2 linked regions of the Actinoplanes lobatus genome follow. The protein of the gene in region 2 interacts with the protein of the main gene of each other region in a pairwise test. Links are inferred from orthologs where the notes say so. Each region holds a gene or a part of one and is shown on either strand. Other genes may lie near its edges.

Evidence for each region.
Region 1: the proteins of rplL (region 2) and dnaE interact in binary tests that used the Escherichia coli proteins (3 or more experiments, as listed by UniProt). The link is inferred for Actinoplanes lobatus from one-to-one orthologs.

Annotation. Positions count from the first base shown.
Region 1 is NZ_JACHNC010000001.1:3,899,704-3,916,842, reverse strand. The notes cover bases 10,544-14,583. They hold dnaE (DNA polymerase III subunit alpha), read right to left. Parts: upstream 14,281-14,583; coding sequence 10,744-14,280; downstream 10,544-10,743. Other genes in these bases: BJ964_RS18330 (MinD/ParA family ATP-binding protein), read right to left, coding at 14,341-14,583; BJ964_RS18340 (DUF2567 domain-containing protein), read right to left, coding at 10,544-10,713. Also shown: MocR-like transcription factor YczR, read right to left, coding at 1-443; membrane protein YczE, read left to right, coding at 503-1,165; BJ964_RS18400 (hypothetical protein), read left to right, coding at 1,152-1,580; imidazole glycerol phosphate synthase subunit HisF, read right to left, coding at 1,584-2,345; BJ964_RS18390 (EamA family transporter), read right to left, coding at 2,342-3,226; BJ964_RS18385 (LysR family transcriptional regulator), read left to right, coding at 3,300-4,208; bifunctional 1-(5-phosphoribosyl)-5-((5-phosphoribosylamino)methylideneamino)imidazole-4-carboxamide isomerase/phosphoribosylanthranilate isomerase PriA, read right to left, coding at 4,174-4,893; BJ964_RS18375 (hypothetical protein), read right to left, coding at 4,911-5,228; imidazole glycerol phosphate synthase subunit HisH, read right to left, coding at 5,225-5,842; BJ964_RS18365 (hypothetical protein), read right to left, coding at 5,842-6,003; imidazoleglycerol-phosphate dehydratase HisB, read right to left, coding at 6,000-6,611; BJ964_RS18355 (histidinol-phosphate transaminase), read right to left, coding at 6,608-7,684; hisD (histidinol dehydrogenase), read right to left, coding at 7,681-8,991; BJ964_RS18345 (LON peptidase substrate-binding domain-containing protein), read left to right, coding at 9,113-9,808; more of BJ964_RS18340, read right to left, coding at 9,901-10,543; more of BJ964_RS18330, read right to left, coding at 14,584-15,945; BJ964_RS18325 (hypothetical protein), read right to left, coding at 16,125-17,132. UniProt on the Escherichia coli protein: DNA polymerase III is a complex, multichain enzyme responsible for most of the replicative synthesis in bacteria. This DNA polymerase also exhibits 3' to 5' exonuclease activity. The alpha chain is the DNA polymerase catalytic subunit.
Region 2 is NZ_JACHNC010000001.1:2,857,679-2,860,565, reverse strand. It holds rplL (50S ribosomal protein L7/L12), read right to left. Parts: upstream 1,691-2,887; coding sequence 1,310-1,690; downstream 1-1,309. Other genes in the region: BJ964_RS13190 (hypothetical protein), read right to left, coding at 2,562-2,887; rplJ (50S ribosomal protein L10), read right to left, coding at 1,742-2,287; rpoB (DNA-directed RNA polymerase subunit beta), read right to left, coding at 1-711. UniProt on the Escherichia coli protein: The binding site for several of the GTPase factors involved in protein synthesis (IF-2, EF-Tu, EF-G and RF3). Is thus essential for accurate translation.

The sequences.
Region 1 (17,139 bases), 1.0 Mb from region 2 along the record:
TGGTAGCCGGCGCTGCCGAGGTAGCGGGGCAGGTCGTCGGCGGCGGCACGGGCGGCCGGCACCAGCTCGACCGGCGCCGCGGAGGCCGCCACCCCGAGGTCGATCATGTCGAGGTCGTCGTCGGGCGTCCACAGGCCGGAGGTGGCCACCCGGTGCCCGTGCGGCAGGGTGGTCCAGCTTCCGGCGCCGCGCCGGCTGGTGAGGTGGCCGGTCTCGCGGAGGTTCCGGTACGCCGCGGACACGGTGGTCCGGCTGACCGCGAGCGCCTCGGCGAGCTCCCGTTCGGCCGGCAGCCGGACGCCCAGCGCGAGCCGGCCGTCGGACAGCAGCCCGCGGACGGCGGCGGCCAGGGCGGCGTAGTCAGGGCTGCGGCGACGGCCCGGCAATGCGTGCCACCGGCCGAGCAGGCGGGCCAATTGGTCTCCACGTACCGACGTCGTCATAGCCACCTCCGATGAATTGGCACTTTAGCACCGGCCGATTGGCATGAAGAGTGGCTGTCATGAGCCTGCTGCGCCGTGTCCCCCAACTGTTCGCCGGTCTCGTCCTCTACGGCGCCAGCATGGCCCTCATGATCGAGTCGGGTCTCGGCCTCAACCCGTGGGACGTCTTCCACCAGGGCGTCTCCGAGGTCACCGGGATCAGCTTCGGCTGGGTGGTGCTGCTGACCGGCATCCCGGTGCTGCTGCTGTGGATCCCGTTGCGGCAGCGTCCCGGGTTCGGCACGGTGGCCAATCTCATCGTGGTCGGCTTCGCGGCGGACGCGGCCCTCGCGCTGCTGCCGTCCGCCGCCACGATGCCGGGCCGGGTCGGCTATCTGGTCGGCGGGATCCTGGTGAACGGGTTCGCGACCGGCCTCTACATCGGCAGCCGGATGGGGCCGGGGCCGCGCGACGGGCTGATGACCGGGCTGGCCGGGCGGCTCCCGCGGGTGTCGCTGCGGGTGATCCGTACCGGCATCGAACTGACCGTGCTGGGCGCCGGATTCCTGCTGGGTGGGACAGTCGGGGTGGGCACTATCGCGTACGCGCTGGCGATCGGTCCGCTGGTGCACCTGTTCCTGCCGTTGCTGACCGTCCCGCAACCGGCCGGCAGTGATCTTCCGGACACATTCGCTTCCGGGTACGCCGACGGCACGGCATCATTGCGGCATGGGGGCCGGTGACTGGAACTGGAACGACGCTTGGATCTTCGTCTCCGCGGTCATCGCCGAGCGCCTGGAGCGTGACCGGGCACTGCACGCGGCGCTGCCGGTGACCGGGGCGACGCTGGCCGATCTGCTCGCCTCGGCGGATTTCCTGCACCACAGCGTGCCCACCCGCGAGGAACTCGAGGAGTCGATCCGCCGCCTGGCCGGTGCCGGGCTGATCATCGTGGACGACGACGTGTTCGAGATCGCCCCGGCCGGTGAGCAGCTCTGGCGGACCCGGCCGTTCAGCGGCCTGTCATCGGCCGTGATGACGTTGCAGGCGCAGCTCAACCGGGCGGCCCGGCCCGGCTGGAGCGAGTGGACGCTGGACGAGCGGGCCTACAACGCCGCCGTACGGGAATACAGTCTCCGGCTGGCCGACGGCCGCTAACGGCTAGCGGACCGGGTTTCCGGCCGCCCGCAGGCTGTCCTTGACCTCGCCGATGGTGAGCTCGCCGAAGTGGAAGACGCTGGCCGCGAGCACCGCGTCCGCCCCCGCCTCGACGGCCGGCGGGAAGTGCTCGACCGCGCCCGCACCGCCGCTGGCGATCACCGGGATGTCGACGACCGCCCGCACCGCCCGGATCAGGCCGAGATCGAAACCGGCCTTGGTGCCGTCGGCGTCCATCGAGTTGAGCAGGATCTCCCCGGCGCCCAGCTCGGCCACCCGCGCGGCCCACTCGATCGCGTCGAGCCCGGCGCTGCGGCGGCCGCCGTGCGTGGTGACCTCCCAGCCGCTCGGCTGCTCGCCGGAACGCCGCACGTCCAGCGACAGCACCAGCACCTGGTTGCCGAACCGCTCGGCGATCTCGGAGATGAGCGCGGGACGGGCGATGGCCGCCGTGTTCACCCCGACCTTGTCGGCGCCGGCGCGCAGCAGCACGTCCACATTCTCCGGGGTGCGGACGCCGCCGCCCACGGTGAGCGGGATGAAGACCGTCTCGGCGGTGCGCCGGACCACGTCGAGCATGGTGCCCCGGTCGTCGGAGGAGGCGGTCACGTCGAGGAAGGTCAGCTCGTCGGCGCCGGCCGCGTCGTAGGCGGCGGCCAGCTCGACCGGGTCGCCGGCGTCGCGCAGGTCGACGAAGTTGACACCCTTCACCACCCGGCCGGCGTCCACGTCCAGGCAGGGGATCACACGCACCGCGACCGTCATGCTCCCACCCTAGCCAGCTCCGGTTTCCGGGCCGGGCGGGACCTGACCAGTCCCAAAAGCACGCCGCTGACCACCAGCGCGCCGCCGGCGACGTCGGCGCCGTGGATCCGCTCGCCGAGGAACAGGGTGGCCGAGGCGATGCCGAAGAACGGGACGAGCATCGAGAACGGGGCCACGGTCGAGGCGCCGTACCGCCGCATCAGGTAGCCCCAGCCGGCGAACCCGCCGAGGGTGGAGATCAGTGCGATGTAGAGCACGGCCAGCACCGCCTCGGTGTCGACGGCACGCAGCGCGGCCAGGTCGGCGGCCGGGCCGTCGACCAGCAGGGTGAGGATGATCAGCGGGCCGGTGGCCAGGGCGCTCACCCAGACCATGAAGCGCAGCGTGTCCGGCGGCGACGCTTTGCGGGTGGCGACGTTGGACACCCCCCAGGCCGCGGCCGCGCCGATGACCAGGAGGAAGGCGGGCAGGTTCGCGGTCATCCGGGTGGCCACCACGGCGACTCCGGCGATCGCCACCGCCAGCCCGGCCAGTTGCACCGGGCGCGGGCGCTCACGCAGGAACAGCGTGGCGAAGAGCATCGTGAAGATCGCCTGGCTCTGCAGGACCAGCGAGCTGAGGCCGGCCGGCATCCCGGCGTGCATCCCGATGAAGAGCAGGCTGAACTTGACCACGCCGAGGACCAGGGCGACCGTGACGAGCCAGCGCCACGGCACCTGCGGGCGGCCGACCAGCAGCAGCGCCGGGAAGGCGGCCAGGCCGAACCGCAGGGCGGAGAAGAGCAGCGGCGGGAAGTGCTCCAGCCCGGCGTCGATGGCGACGAAGTTGAATCCCCAGACGGCCGCCACGGCGACGGCGAGGGCGAGGTCACGCGGTCTCATGGGGCCCAGCCTCGCCCGGCCGGAACGTTAAGCACCAGCAAAATAAGCTACACCGTCGATGTAGCATCGCTACATGATTGACGTGGGGAGACTCCGGGCACTGCACGCGGTGGCCAGCTACGGCACGGTTCTCGCCGCCGGCCAGGCGCTGCACTGCACCCCGTCGGCGGTCTCCCAGCAGCTCGCCAAGCTGGAGCGGGAGACCGGTGCCACGCTGGTCGAGAAGGACGGGCGGCGGCTGCGGCTCACCGAGGCCGGGCGGGTCCTCGCCGATCACGCCGAGCGGGTGCTGACCAGCCTGGACGAGGCGGAGACAGCGCTCGCCGCACACCGGGACACGGTCACCGGGCGGCTCACCATGACGGCCTTCGCGACCGCCTGCCGGGCGCTGATGCCGCACGCCCTGCGCCGTCTGGCCACCGAACATCCGCAGTTGACCACCGGGCTGATCGAGGTGAATCCGCACGAGGGTCTCGACCTGTTACGCCGCGGCCATGTCGATCTCGCGGTGCTGGACGACTGGCCGGAGGTGGCGCTGCGCTACCCGGACGGGGTCTCGAAGATCACGCTCGGGGAGGATCACGCCGACCTGGTCGTGCCACATGATCATTTTCTGCAGGGCACCGCGACCCTGGAGGACGCCCGCGACGAGCGGTGGATCGGGGTGCGCGCGGGTGACGTCTGCTATGAGTACCTGATCCGAAGCCTGCCCGGAGTGGTTCCGGACTTCCAGGTCGGGGAGTTCGAGACGCAGTTGACGCTGATCGCCGCCGGGTTGGGGGTGGGCCTCATCCCGCGGCTGGCACGCTCTTTTCTGCCGGATGGCGTCCGAATTGTCCGAATAAATCCGACACCTACTCGCCGGGTGGTCCTCGCCTGGCGGGACTCCTCAGCGGCCCGGCCCGCCATCCGGGCCGCCGAACAGGCACTACGTGAGGCTTGGAAGATCAACCGAGAACGGCAAGAGCTTCTCGTACGGTGAACGCGCCCGCATAGAGCGCCTTGCCCGCGATGACCCCCTCCACCCCGACCGGCTCCAGGGTGGCCAGGGCCCGCAGGTCGTCCAGGGTGGAGACGCCACCACTGGCGATGACCGGCTTGTCGGTGGCGGCGCACACCTCGCGCAGCAGGTCCAGGTTCGGGCCGCGCATGGTGCCGTCCTTGGTGATGTCGGTGACGACGTACCGGGACGCGCCCGCCTTGTCCAGCCGGGCCAGCACCTCGTACAGGTCGCCGCCGTCACGGGTCCAGCCGCGCGCCGACAGGGTCCGCCCGCGCACGTCCAGGCCGATCGCCACGCGGTCGCCGTACTCGCCGCAGATCCGGTCGCACCACTCCGGGTCCTCCAGCGCGGCGGTGCCGATGTTGACCCGCTGGGCGCCGGTGGCCAGCGCCCGGGTCAGCGACTCGTCGTCGCGGATGCCGCCGGACAGCTCCACCTTCACGTCGAGCCGCCGCACCACGTCGGCGAGCAGGTCGGCGTTGGAGCCACGGCCGAACGCCGCGTCCAGGTCGACCAGGTGGATCCACTCGGCGCCGTCGTTCTGCCAGGCCAGCGCGGCCTCCAGCGGGTCACCGTAGGCGGTCTCCGAGCCGGCGGCGCCCTGCACCAGGCGGACGGCCTGGCCGTCGGCGACATCGACGGCGGGCAGCAGTTGGAGGGTCATGTTTCTCCTGATCGAAGCTAAGCCCGGCGGCCGAACACCACGACGACGAGGGCCGGCACGGCGAGAACGAGCATGGCGGTGAGGATGATGCGAAGTGGCAGGTCCGGGATGAGCGTCCAGACGGCGGCGACGGCCAGCAGCGTGACGACCACGATGCCGATCCGCTGCCGGCGGCTGCGGTGGTAGAGCCGCCCGTCCCGGCCGAACCGTGGTTTCAGGGAGCGCAGGAAGGCGCGGCGCCGGCCCCGGCGGGCCACGCGCCGGGCGCGGACCGCCTTCTCCCGTTCCTGGACGGCGAGCCGCTCGGCCCGGCGCCGGGCGCGTTCCTTGCTCAAAGCGTCGCGACCCAGTTGCTCAGCAGCAGGTAGCCGGAGTCGGCCGACTTCTCCGGGTGGAACTGGGCGGCGCTGAGCGCGCCCGCCTCCACCACGGCCGCGAACGGCAGGTCGTGCGACGCGGTGGTCACCCGGGCGTGACCCAGAAGATCAAGATCCTGAGCCGCGTACGAATGGACGAAGTAGAACCGTGCCCCCGGCGGAAGGTCGTCCAGCAGCCGCGAGCCCTCGGCGACGTCGACCGTGTTCCAGCCCATGTGCGGGATCCGCCGCGCGGACAGCTTCGTGACCGAACCGGGCAGCAGGCCCAGCCCCTTGGTCTCGACGCCGTGCTCCACCCCGGACTCGAAGAGGATCTGCATGCCGACGCAGATGCCCAGCACCGGCTTTCCGGCCGCCACCCGCTCGGCGATCACCGGTCCGGCGTTCAGCGCCTCGATCCCGGCCATGCAGGCCGCGTACGCCCCCACGCCGGGCACCACGAGACCGTCCGCCTCGGCGGCCGCCGCCAGATCGCTGGTGACCGTCACGTCCACCCCGGTACGGGCGACCGCCCGCTCCGCCGACCGCAGGTTCCCCGAGCCGTAGTCGAGGACGACCACACTCTTCGCCATCACGCCTCCCCCGAGGGCCACCAGGCGAACCCGCCGGCGACCGCGAGCACCGCCAGCACCGCGGTGATCCCGATGCTGAACCGGGTCGCCCCCGACTTGACCAGCTGGATCACGCCGCCGATCAGGATCCCGGCGAGCGCGAACAGCACCAGCGAGATCACAGCACCCCCTTGGTGGAGGGCAGCGAACCGGCGTTACGCGGGTCGATCTCGACGGCCTCCCGCAGCGCCCGGGAGAACGCCTTGAACTGGGCCTCCACCACGTGGTGCGCGTCCGGGTGACCGCCCGGACGGCAGGCGCGGAGCACGTCCACGTGCAGGGTCACCTTGGCGGCGTGGCCGAACGCCTCGAAGATGTGCCGGGTCATGCTTGTCGCGTAGACCGGCCCGATGTACGGCGTGAGCAGCGGCTCGTCGTGCACCACGTAGGGCCGGCCGGACAGGTCCACGGCGGCCCGGACCAGCACCTCGTCCATCGGGATGGTGGCCGACCCGTACCGCCGGATGCCCCGCTTGTCGCCGAGCGCCTTGGCGAACGCCTCGCCGAGGGCGATGGCGGTGTCCTCCATGGTGTGGTGCGAGTCGATCTCCAGGTCGCCCTCGCAGCGCACCGTGAGGTCGAACCCGCCGTGCTTGGCGAGCTGGTTGAGCATGTGGTCGTAGAAGCCGACCCCGGTGTGCAGGTCGCCCTTGCCGGTGCCGTCGAGGTCGATCTCGACCAGCACCTTGGTCTCGTGGGTAACGCGATCGATACGGGCGGTCCGGCTCACAGAAGGATCTCCTCGGCGGCGTTCAGGAATGCGGTGGTCTCGTCCTCGGTCCCGGCGGTGACCCGCAGCCAGCCGGCCAACCCGACGTCGCGGATCAGCACACCCCGGTCCAGGAAGGCCTGCCAGTCGGCTTTCTGGTCTTCCGAAACGGCGAACAACACGAAGTTCGCATCGCTGTCGGCGACCCGCACGCCGCGCTCCCGGAGAACCTGGACGATCCGGTCGCGCTGCTCCTTGATGGCCTCCACGGTGGCCAGCAGCGACGCCCGGTGCACGACGGCCGCCCGCGCGGCCGCCTGGCTGATCGCCGACAGGTGGTAGGGCAGGCGCACCAGCTGCACGGCGTCGACCACGGCCGGGTCGGCGGCCAGATAGCCCAGCCGCCCGCCGGCGAAGCCGAACGCCTTGCTCATGGTCCGGCTCACCACCAGGCGCGGGTGGTGCGGCAGCAGGGTCAGCGCGCTCGCCGTGCCGGGGCGGGCGAACTCGGTGTACGCCTCGTCGACGATCACCATGCCGCGTGCGGCGCCCAGCACCGCGTCGATCACGGCCGGGTCGAGCGCGGTGCCGGTCGGGTTGTTCGGCGAGCAGACGAACACCAGGTCCGGGTCGTGCTTCTCGATCTCGGCGACCGCGGCCTCCGGGCGCAGGCCGAAGTCGGGGTCACGCAGCGCCCCGATCCAGCGGGTGCCGGTGCCCTGCGCCAGCAGCGGGTGCATCGAGTACGACGGCCCGAACCCGAGCGCGCTGCGCCCCGGGCCGCCGAACGCCTGCAACAGCTGCTGCTGCACCTCGTTCGACCCGTTGGCGGCCCACACGTTCGCCGAGGTCAGGCCGTGACCCAGATAGCCGGCCAGCTCGTTGCGCAGGGCGATCGCGTCCCGGTCCGGGTAGCGGTTGAGGTCACGCAGCTCGGCCTGCACGGCCTTGCCGATCGCCTCGACCACGTCGTCCGGCACCGGGTACGAGTTCTCGTTCGTGTTCAGCTGCACCGGAACGTTCAGCTGGGGTGCGCCGTACGGCGACTTGCCCCGCAGATCGTCCCGGATCGGCAGATCGTCGATGGTAGTCACTGGGCGAACCTCACCTTGACCGCGTCACCGTGGGCGGGCAGGTCCTCGGCGTTGGCCAGGGCCACCACGTGCCCGGCCACATCACGGAGAGCCTCCTCGGTGTACTCCACGACGTGAATCCCCCGCAGGAACGACTGCACCGACAGCCCCGACGAGTGCCGGGCGCACCCGGCGGTCGGCAGCACGTGGTTGGACCCGGCCGCGTAGTCGCCCAGCGACACCGGTGCGTACGCGCCCACGAAGATCGCGCCGGCGTTGCGGACCCGCATGGCCCACTCGCGCGCGTCCCTCGTCTGGATCTCCAGGTGCTCGGCCGCGTACTCATCGACCACGCGCAGGCCCTGCTCCAGGTCGTCGACCAGCACCACACCGGACTGCTCGCCGGTCAGCGAGGTGCGCACCCGCTCCTCGTGCCTGGTGGCCGCCACCTGCTTCTCCAGCTCGATCTCGACCGCGTCGGCCAGCTCCAGCGACGGGGTGACGAGGACCGAAGCGGCCAGCGGGTCGTGCTCGGCCTGGCTGATCAGGTCGGCCGCGACGTGCCGCGGGTCGGCGGTGTCGTCGGCCAGGACGGCGATCTCGGTGGGGCCGGCCTCCGCGTCGATGCCGACAGTGCCCTGGAGCAGCCGCTTGGCCGCGGTCACCCAGATGTTGCCCGGCCCGGTGATGACGTCGACCGGCTCACAGCGATCGCTCTCATCCACACCGTCGCAGCCGTAGCCCAGCATCGCGATCGCCTGCGCGCCACCGACGGCGTAGACCTCGGTGACGCCGAGCAGCGCGCACGCGGCCAGCACCCGCGAGTCGGGCAGGCCGTTGTTGGAGGCCTGCGGCGGCGACGTCACCACCAGGCCCTCGACGCCGGCCTCCTGGGCGGGCACCACGTTCATCACCACGGTCGACGGGTAGACGGCCAGACCGCCCGGCACGTAGAGGCCCACCCGGCGCACCGGCAGCCAGCGCTCGGTCACCGTGCCACCGTCGACCACCTGCGTGGTGACGTCGGCGCGGCGCTGGTCGGCGTGCACCTTCCGGGTCCGCCGGATCGCCTCGACGAGTGCGGCCCGCACCTCGGGGTCGAGCGTCTCGGCGGCCGCGGCGATCGCCTCGGCCGGCACCCGCAGGCGCTCCAGGGTGACGCCGTCGAACCGCTCGGTCGCCTCCCGGATCGCGCTGAACCCATGCTCATGGACCGCCTCGACAAGCGGGCGAATCCTCTCGACGGCAACGGAGACGTCGAGCTGGGCACGGGGCAGCAGACCGCGCGGGTCCCGGCGGGAGCCGCGCAGGTCGATCCGATTCAGCACGCCACCCAGTCTAGGTTGCCGCCCAACCGGGTTCACATGCGCGACTCCCCAGGCCCAGGCGTTGAGACACCCGCACGCCGCGCCGGGTTGACCATGGTCGGGTGGGGACTAGGCTGAACGCGTGAGCGATCGGCTGCCGGTCTTCCCGCTGAGCACGGTGCTCTTCCCCGGTCTGGTGCTGCCCCTGCACATCTTCGAGGAGCGATACCGCACCCTCGTGCGCGAGCTGGTGGCCGCCTCGGAGGAGACACCGCACGAGTTCGGCGTGGTCACCCTCCGGCACGGCAGCGAGGTCGCCGAGGACGGCGACTCCCCCCAGGGGCCGGTCACCGCCACCGACGTCTACGAGGTCGGCTGCACCGCCGAGCTGCGCCACGTCACCGAGCTGCCGGACGGCCGCTTCGACATCATGACGGTCGGCCGACGCCGGTTCACCGTCCTCAGCGTCGAGCAGGGCGCCGAGCCCTACCTGACCGCCCACGTCCGCTGGCTTCCCGACGAGGAGGAGCCGAGCGGCACCGCCACGCTGCTGGCGCCCCGGGTGCTCACCGCGTTCCGCGCCTACCTGGAGTTGCTGCGCCCCAACAGCGAGACCCTCGAGCAGGTGCCCGACGACGCGACCGTCCTCTCCCACCTGGTCGCCGCCACCGCCCAGCTCACCGTCGAGGAGCGCCAGATGCTCCTGGCGATGCCGGACACCGCGAGCCGCCTCCGCGCCGAGCTGCGCATCCTCAACCGCGAGGCCGGCCTGCTGGCGAGGGTCCGGGCCGTCCCGGTCCCACTCTCCGACCTGGCCCGGCCGGCAAGCCCCAACTGATTCGGTACGGGCTACGCGAACCCGCCGTACCAGACCCGCGAACACCTGCCGGGTCCCGACCGTGCCGCGCCCGCCGGGCGTGAGCGGGTGGCTCAGGCGGGAGGGTGCGGCTCGCGGTGGGGGTGCTCGCCGCCGTCCGTGATCCGTTCGCCCGGGGCCGTGCCGTTGGCCGCCGCCGATTCGGCGTCCGCCACCAGGTCGTACTCGCCCACCCCGGCATCGTGGTGGTCCACATAGGGTGGCTCGTAGGCGTGGTTCGGCCCCCACCCGGGCTGCGCGCCCGGATGGTCCAGGTCGGGGTCGTTGGACCAGCCGGCCAGCAGGGTGAGCAGGATCGCCGCCACGAAGGCCGGGATCAGGGTCGGCCCGAGCGACTGCACCTCCGGCGGCGCGAGATAGGTCGCGCCGATCTGCGCGGTCGCCTTCCACTCGTCGTACGCGCCGCGCCCGAGCAGCTCGCCCACCGAGGGCGCCACCCAGTGCCCGGCCACCAGGGTGCCGACGACCACCCCACCGAGGAGGTACGGCCCCCGGTCCCGGCGCAGGATCAGCCAGGCCAGGAGCGTGACGAGCAACCCGAAGCCCAGCCCGAGCAGGGTCATCCAGCCGTCGGCCGCGACGTACCGCTCGGACATGTCGTAGGCCTGCGCCTTTCCGGCGCCGGTGAGGACCACCGGGACGGTGGGGGTGAGCCACGCCCAGAGCAGCCCGAGGGGCACCCCGAGCAGCGCGATCGTCCCGGCGGTGCCGGCCGTGACGGCCAGCGAACGCCGCCACGGGCGCCGGCTGCCCTCGTTCAGCCGCCACATCTGATGCCAGGCCTGGTTCAGGCCGGCGACGGCCGCGACGGGCCGCGGGCCGTCCTCCGGCGTGGAGGGTCCGGCCGGCTGTTCACTCGGGTACACCCTGCGATCCTTCCAGATCAGCCGGCACGGTCAGGCGACGGCCGACGGACCGAGGATCATCTTGAGGTCGGCGCGCAGGGCCGGCGTCGCCGCGACCCGCACCCCGCCCAGCCGCATGATCGTGGTCCGGCTGCCGTTCTGGAGATGGACGTGCACCTCGGTGTCGCCCGGGTGGCTCACCAGGATCTCCTTGAGCTCGTCGACCAGCGGTGGGGTACACCGGGTGATCGGCATCGTCAGGGTGACCGGCTTGGTGTCCGGGTTGTGGGTGATGTCGGGGATCGACATGTCCATCGCCATGATCCGGGCGGCGCCGTCACGGCGTTCGATCCGGCCCTTGACCACCACGATGGCGTCCTCGGCGATGTACTGGCCGACCAGCTCGTACGTGTTCGGGAAGAACAGCGCCTCGACGCCACCGGCCAGGTCCTCCAGCGTGGCCGACGCCCACGACCGGCCCTGCTTGGTGATCCGCCGCTGGACGCCGGTGAGGATGCCGGCGAGCGTGACGACCTGGCCGTCCGGGACCGAGCCCTCCTCGTTGAGCGCCGCGATGCTGGTGTCCGCCGAACTCTGGAGCAGGACCTCCAGCCCGGCGAGTGGGTGGTCGGAGACGTACAGCCCCAGCATCTCCCGCTCGAAGGCCAGCTTGTCCCGCTTGTCCCACTCGCTGTCGCCGATCGGGGGCATGGTGACCGCGGCCGAACCGCCGGCTCCGGCGTCGTCGCCGAACGCGCCGAACAGGTCGAACTGCCCGGCCGCCTCGTTGCGCTTGACGTCGGCGTAGGCGTCGATGGCCTCGGCGTGCACCGCGAGCAGGCTCTTGCGGCTGTGCCCCATCGAGTCGAAGGCGCCGGCCTTGATCAGGGACTCGATGGTCCGCTTGTTGCAGGCCACCGCGTCGACCTTGGACAGGAAGTCGTAGAAGTCGCCGTACTCGCCCTTCTCCTTGCGGCAGCGGGCGATCGCCTCGACCACGTTGGCGCCGACGTTGCGGACCGCGCCGAGGCCGAACCGGATGTCGGTGCCGACCGGGGTGAACGGCCCGGCGGACTGGTTGACGTCCGGTGGCAGCACCTGGATGCCCATGCGGCGGCACTCCGCCAGATACATGGCCATCTTGTCCTTGTCGTCGCCGACGCTGGTCAGCAGACCGGCCATGTACTCGGCCGGGTAGTGCGCCTTGAGATAGGCGGTCCAGTAGGAGACCAGCCCGTACGCCGCGGAGTGCGCCTTGTTGAACGCGTAGCCCGCGAACGGGACCAGGACGTCCCACACGGCCTGGATCGCCTCGTCGGAGTAGCCGTGCTCGCGGCACCCGTCCCGGAAGGGACCGAACTCCTTGTCGAGGATCTCCTTCTTCTTCTTACCCATGGCCCGGCGGAGCAGGTCGGCCTGGCCGAGGCTGTAGCCGGCCAGGATCTGCGCGGCGCGCTGCACCTGCTCCTGGTAGACGATCAGGCCGTAGGTGGGCTCCAGGATCTCCCGCAGCGGCTCCTCCAGCTCCGGGTGGATCGGGGTGATCTCCTGGAGCTTGTTCTTGCGGAGCGCGTAGTTGGTGTGCGAGTCGACACCCATCGGGCCGGGCCGGTAGAGGGCCAGGACGGCGGAGATGTCCTCGAAGTTGTCCGGCTTCATCAGCCGCAGCAGCGACCGCATCGGCCCGCCGTCGAGCTGGAACACGCCCAGCGTGTCACCGCGGGAGAGCAGTTCGTACGCCTTCGGGTCGTCCAGCTCCAGACCCAGCAGATCGAGTTTCTGGCCGTGGTTGAGCTCGATGTTCTTGTTGGCGTCGTCGATGATCGTCAGGTTCCGCAGGCCGAGGAAGTCCATCTTCAGCAGGCCGAGCGTCTCGCAGGTCGGGTAGTCGAACTGCGTGATGATCGCCCCGTCGGCGTCCCGGCGGGACAGCGGGATGTGGTCGATGATCGGCTCGGCGCTCATGATGACGCCGGCGGCGTGCACACCGGTCTGCCGGATCAGGCCCTCGATGCCCTGCGCGGTGTCGATGACCTTCTTGACGTCCGGGTCGGTCTCGTAGAGCCCGCGGACCTCGCCGGCCTCGTTGTACCGCTTGTCGTCCTTGTTGAAGATGCCGCCGAGGGTGATGCCCTTGCCCATGACGTCCGGCGGCATCGCCTTGGTGATCTTGTCGCCGACCGCGAACGGGTAGCCCAGGACCCGGGCCGAGTCCTTGATCGCGGCCTTCGCCTTGATCGTGCCGAAGGTGGCGATCTGCGCGACCTTGTCCTCGCCCCACTTCTCCGTCACATACCGGATGACCTCGCCGCGCCGGCGCTCGTCGAAGTCGATGTCGACATCGGGCATCGAGATGCGCTCGGGGTTGAGGAACCGCTCGAAGATCAGGCCGTGCTGGATCGGGTCGAGGTCGGTGATGCCCATCGCGTACGCGATCAGGGAGCCCGCCGCCGAGCCACGGCCCGGGCCGACCGCGATGCCGTTGTTCTTGGCCCACTGGATGAAGTCGGCGACGACGAGGAAGTACGCCGGGAAGCCCATCTCGAGGATGACGCCGAGCTCGTACTCCGCCTGCTTGATGTGCGACTCGGGGATGCCGCCGGGGAACCGCCCCCGGAGGCCCTCGAAGGCGACGTGGCGGAAGTACTCCGGCTCGGTGAACCCGTCCGGGATGGGGAACCGGGGCATCAGGTTCTTGAAGGTGAACATCCCGTCGATGTCCACCTTCTCGGCCACCAGCAGGGTGTTGCGGCAGCCCTCCTGCCAGGCCTCGGACGAGTCGACGGCGCGCATCTGGTCGGGCGACTTCACGAAGTAGCCGGAGCCGTCGAACCGGAACCGGTTGGGGTCGGCGACGTTGCTGCCGGTCTGCACGCAGAGCAGCACGTCGTGCGCGGCGGCCTGCGCCTCGTGGGTGTAGTGCGAGTCGTTGGTGACCAGCGGCGGGATGTTGAGCTTCTTGCCGATCTCCAGCAGGCCGTCGCGGACCCGCTTCTCGATCGACAGCCCGTGGTCCATGATCTCGAGGAAGTAGTAGTCCTTGCCGAGCGCCTCCTGGTAGCGCGCGGCGGACTTGAGCGCCTCGTCGAAATGGCCGAGCCGCAGCCGGGTCTGCACGATGCCGGACGGGCAGCCGGTGGTCCCCATGATGCCCTCGGAGTGCTCCGCGATGATGTCGAAGTCCATCCGCGGGTACTTGCCGAGCTGGCCCTCGATGGAGCCCCGCGAGTTGAGCCGGAACAGGTTCTTCAGACCGACCGCGTTGCGCGCCCACATGGTCATGTGCGTATACGCACCGTTACCGGAGACGTCGTCCGACTTCTGCTCCGGACGGCCCCACTTGATGCGCTTCTTGTCGAGCCGGGACTCCGGCGCGACATAGGCCTCGACACCGATGACCGGCGTCACGCCGGCGTCTTTGGCCTGCTTGTAGAAGTCATACGCCCCGTGCATGTTGCCGTGGTCGGTGATCGCCGCGGCCGGCATGCCGAGCCGCTTCGCCTCCGCGAGGAGTTCCTTGATCCGGGCCGCCCCGTCGAGCATTGAATACTCTGTGTGCACGTGAAGGTGCACGAACGAGTCAGACACCCGGAACCCCCTCTTCCCCGAACAGTGCCGTGAAGCCTAGCCCCGCCGTACGACAGAAACCTACTCCGCGAAGGGCTCCAGCATCGTCGACGCCGCGCGGAGCCAGGCCTGCCTGGTCTCCTGTTGCAGGTCGCCATACTCGATCGAGGAACCGACCTCCAGGGCCGGGTCGTAGGGCACCACGGCGACCGCACGGGTCCGCGTCGCGAAGTGCTTCTTGAAGTCCTCCAGCAGCGGCAGGTGACCCGCCGACGGGCAGGAGATGAGCGTCACGGCGTTGGACACCATGTCGCCCATCCCGCTCTCCTCGAGCACGTCGAGCATCCAGTCGGCGGTGAATGCGGCGTCCTCCCGGGGCACCGTGGTGATCACCAGCTGGTCGGCCGTGCGCATCACGGTCTGCCAGTTGACGCTCTCCACGTTGTTGCCGGTGTCGACGCAGATCACGTCGTGGGTGCGGCGCAGCAGGTCCATCACCCGCCGCACGGTGCCCTGGTCCAGCCGCTGGGCGAACCGCGGGTTCTCCTCGCCGGCCAGCACGTCGTAGGAGCCGTCCGAGGCGTGCCGCAGGTAGGCGTCGAGCTCCTGGAGCAGCGCGTCGCCGTGCAGGCTCTCGATCCGCATGAGGTCGGCGAGCAGGTGCTTTATGGTCCGGGCGTGCCGGGCGCTGCCGGCCCGCAGGCCGAGGGTGCCGCGCAGCTCGTTGTCGTCCCAGGCGAGCACGCCACGGCCGCGGACGCTGCCGATGGTGGCCGCGGCGAGCACGGTCGCGGTGGTCTTGTGCACCCCGCCCTTCGGGTTGGCGAACGCCAGCACCCGGGGTTTGCCCAGCTTGCGCCGCATGATCGAGACGGCACGGTCCATGCCGTCCTCGGTGCGGCTCTGCCGCCACTCGATCCGGGCCGCGGCGGGCGCCGGCGAGACCGGCGCGGGCTGGGCGGCAGGCTGCCGGACCGGCGCGGGCGGAGCAGCGGGTTGCCGGACCGGCGCGGGCGGAGCAGCGGGCTGCCGGACCGGCGCCGCCTGCGGCGGGGACATCTGCGGGGGTACGGGCGGCGGCGCGACCGGGGCCTGGGGGTACGCGGCGGCCTGCGCCCCGTACGCACCGGCGGGCGGGGCGTAGCCGTTCGCCGGCGGCGGCTGGTAGCCGTTACCGGACGGCGGGTAGCCGTTGTTCTGCTGGGGGTAGCCGGTGGGCGCGCCGTACTCCCGCGCGGGCGGCTGAGCCGGCGGCTGGGCCGGCTGGGCCGGCTGCTGCTGCGGGGTGCGCGGCGCCGGCTCGAAGAAGCTGTGCTGCTGCTCCGGCTCGCGGCCACGCTGCCAGCGCGGGTCGAGCGGGTTGACCGGCCGCTGCGGAACGGCGCGCTCGGCCGGTGGTTCCGGGGCACGGCGCTCGAAACCGCCGGGCTGCGGCTGCCCCTGCTGCCGGCCGTCGAACGCGGCCTGGCGCGGGTCCAGCGGGTTGAACGGCCGGCGTTCGACCGCGGCCGAGCCACGGCTCGGCTGCTGCTGCTGGTTCCACTGCTGCTGCTGGGGTGTCTCCGGCTGCTGCGGAGTCTCCTCCGACTCCTCGCTGCGGCCACCATGCCGAGCCCGGTCGAGCAGCGCCCGCCAGCGCGGGGCTGGTTCCGCAGGCCGGCCCCAGCCGGTCTCGGTCCCGTCCACGGCTCGTCCTCTCTGCGCCTACCCGATCATTCACGGCGATGGTCTCGCCCCTGACAGGCTACGGAGGAGAACCCTATTCGGGCCACCGGCCGAGCGCCCATCCCCCGGTCGTTCTTGATCACATGACGGAACCCCGGTCGTGCACGTGCATCCACCCGAACGTTTCGCGGACGGAAAACCTAACGGCCGGAATCGCCGGTGGATGCTCCCGATGACGCATCCGGACCGCCATGAGCAGGACTCGCGTCCGACGCCGAGGGTACGGCAACAGGATCCCCGGAAGGCAGTACGGCCGCGGACGGCGTACGGCCTGAACTTTCCGGTGAGGCGGATGTCACATGGACCCCGATCGACGACGGTAACGGTCCGATGGCGTCCGGGGCAACGCCGGGATTCCCGGATGGCACGGCCGACGACGACGGATCCGCCGGCGCCGTCTCCAGGTCCTCGGGCCGCGGCGGCCGGAATTCGGTACGGTCCAGCCCGCGCACCTCGGGAGCCGGGTCCACCACCCGCACCCCCGGCCGGTCCGCGATCCCGTCGAGCGCGGCCGGGGTGCCGCGTACCACCGCCGCGAAGACGCACTCACATCCGGCCCGGTAGGCGGCGGCCTCCTCGGCGGCGAGCCGGGCGGCGCTCTCGTAGGCCGCCCGCAACCGCATCTCGTTGCGCCCGTCGCCGGTCAGCGCCCGGCTGAGCCGCTGATAGTCGGCGCGCTCGCGTTCCCGGGAGACGGCCGCCGAGATCATCCCGGCGGTCACGTCGTCGGGCAGCCGGTAGACCGGGATCCGGTTCACCGCGGTCCGCGAGCCGGTCAGCGGCACCCGCGTGTACACCTGCGCCACCTGTGCCCCGGACAGCAGATCGGGCAGCCAGCCGGGCGCCGCGTAGCGCTGGAAGGCCACCAGCGCCCAGGTGTCCCCGGCGGACGGGGCGGACGGGTCGGTGAGCCGCGCCAGCTCGTCGCGGGACGCCGCCAGGTAACCGCCCACCGACTGGCCCTCGACCACCCCCACGTGGAGGACCTCGCCGGGATCGGTGCCGGCCGGCGGCTCCCGGTCGGCCCAGAACACCGCGAGCACCAGCGCGACGGTAGCCGCCAGCGCCACTCCGGTCATGATCTGCAACCGGAGCGAGGCGCCCCCGAACCCGAGGAGGACTGCCCGCATGCGGTGCGCGCGGCCCACGGCGATG
Region 2 (2,887 bases):
CAGTTCGGACCAGCCGAAGCGCTCACGGATCTGGTCGGCGGACCAACCGATCGCCTTGAGCAGGACGGTGACGGCCTGCCGGCGCTTACGGTCGATGCGGACACCCACGGTGTCGCGCTTGTCGATGTCGAACTCCAGCCAGGCACCCCGGCTCGGGATGACCTTGACGCTGGTGAGGTCACGGTCGGAGGTCTTGTCCGGCTCCTTGGTGAAGTACACGCCCGGCGAACGGACGAGCTGACTCACCACGACCCGCTCGGTGCCGTTGATGACGAACGTCCCCTTGGGGGTCATCATCGGGAAGTCACCCATGAACACGGTCTGGCTCTTGATCTCGCCAGTCGTGTTGTTGGTGAACTCCGCGGTCACGAACAGCGGGGCACAGTAGGTCAGGTCCTTCTCTTTGCACTCCTCGATCGAGGCCTTCACCTCGTCGAAGCGCGGAGACGAGAAGGACAGCGACATGGTGCCGGAGAAGTCCTCAATGGGACTGATCTCTTCGAGGATCTCTGCGAGGCCCGAGTGGGCGTGCGGGTCGTCCGTCGTCCGGGCCTGCCAACCCTCATTGCCGACCAGCCAGTCGAAGGACTCGGTCTGGAGTGCGAGGAGGTTGGGGACCTCTAGCTGCTCGGTGATCCGGCCGAAAGAGACCCGGCGGGGTGCGTAAGCGCTCGACGTACGGCTGGTCTTCGCAGGGCGGGAAGCTGCCAAGATGCGTCCTTCCGAGGACCGGTGCTGCTATGCGGCTGAGTTGCTGATGCAACTGGTCTGCGTGCACTCCAATGAGCCCCCGGGAAGTTATCCACATGGATATCCCGAGAGGCATCAAGACAGAAGGCAGCGCAAACTAGCAGTGTAGCCGCTTGGCTAACCGCTGTCCAGCCCACACCCGAGGTGGCCTGCGGAACATGCCACCGTCGCGGCTGACCTGGACCTCTACGGTCAGGGCCGGGACGGGGCCGCTCAGAAACGCGGCAACTACCCCTCTGGTGCCAGTCCGACAGGTATCGGCAGTAGATCCGTTACCCAGCGGGCGGCTGTCGCAAGCGCGGAAACTTGCTGATGTCAGCGTGCCTGTCCGCCGACACACAGTCAAGGGCTGTGCCGCGGGTCGGACGCCCGCGGTCATCCGCCCGGCGCACCGAAGGGGCCTCGACGCACAAATAGCGAACTTTGACAGTCTTTGCCACCCGCAGCGAAGACGGCTCGACAGCACCCCGTTGAGCTGCGCGGACGGCTGGAGAAACAGCGATGGCGGGGACCCGGAACGGATCCCCGCCATCGACCGATGACACTGTGGAGCGTTAGATCACTTGAGGGTGACCTTGGCGCCCTCACCCTCGAGCTTGGCCTTGGCGGCCTCGGCCTTCTCCTTGTTGACACCCTCGAGGATCGCCTTCGGGGCGGACTCGACGGCGTCCTTGGCCTCCTTGAGGCCCAGGCCGGTCAGCTCACGCACGACCTTGATGACCTGGATCTTCTTGCCACCGTCGCCCTCGAGGACAACGTCGAAGGAGTCCTTCTCGGCCTCGGCCTCGGCCGGGGCAGCACCCGGGGCGGCGGCAACGGCGACCGGAGCGGCAGCCTTGACGTCGAAGACGTCCTCGAACTGCTTCACGAACTCGGAGAGCTCGATGAGGGTCATCTCCTTGAAGGCCTCGAGCAGGTCTTCGGTGCTGATCTTCGCCATGTGAGGCAACCTTTCCTAAGAAATCTGACGTTTAACGGTTTCCGCGAGGCATCAGGCCTCGGCGGAACCAGCCTGTTCGCGCTGCGCCCGCAGAGCCTCGACCGTGCGCACCGTCTTGGTGAGGGGCGCCTGGAACGTGGCAGCGGCCTTGCTCAGGTTGGCCTTCATGGCGCCGGCCAGCTTGGCCAGCAGAACCTCACGGGACTCGAGGTCAGCAAGCTTGTTGACCTCGTCCGCCGTGATGGCCTTGCCCTCGAAGACACCGCCCTTGATGACGAGAACGGGGTGGGCCTTGGCGAAGGCACGGAGGCCCTTGGCCGCCTCGACCACATCACCGTTCACGAAGGCGAGCGCGGTAGGACCGGTGAACAGCGCGTCGAGGCCCTCGATACCCGCGTCAGCCGCGGCACGCTTCGCGAGCGTGTTCTTGGCGACGGCGTACTTGTTCTCGCCGCCCAGCGACCGCCGGAGCTCGGTGAGCTCCTTCACGGTGAGGCCGCGGTATTCGGTCAACACGGTGGCCGCCGAACCACGGAAGTGATCCGTGAGCTCGGAAACAGCCGAAGCCTTGTCGGCCCGGACCGGCTTGTCCGCCATGTCCCTCCTCTCTCAGTGCTTCAGCCACTGGTCGAGAGGGTCCGTACAAAGCAAAACGCCCCGGCGCAGGGCACGGGGCGGACTCGAACACACGCTCACACGCGGTCGACGATCACGAACCGTTCTCCCTACGCGGGTCGCCCGCTTTCAGCGGGACCTTCGGCCGCGGCCTCCGTCGAGATGACGGCTGCTGCGGCGACCAGCGGTCTATGGGTGGAACTTCGAGATGCAACACTACGCGGACCTGTCACGGAACGCCAAATCGGGGCCGGGACTACGAGCGTGCGCGCCGCAGGCCGGCGTACCCGGCGAGGGCCGCGGCACACCACAGGACCGTCCAGACGACCAGGACCAGCAGGGTGGCGGCGTCCGGCGGGTGATCCCCGCCCATCTCCCGGGCGGTGGCCATCACCGGCGGCACCAGCCACGGGGCGATCGAGCCGGTCAGGCCGAGCACGATGACCAGGATCGAGCCGCTCACCAGGACCACGACACCGGGCAGGAGCCGCCGGGTGACCGCTCGTCCGGACAGGGCGCCGAGCGTCACGGCGGCGGCCATCGACAGCACGTGCGCCAGGATCCCGAGCAGGATGCCGGTCT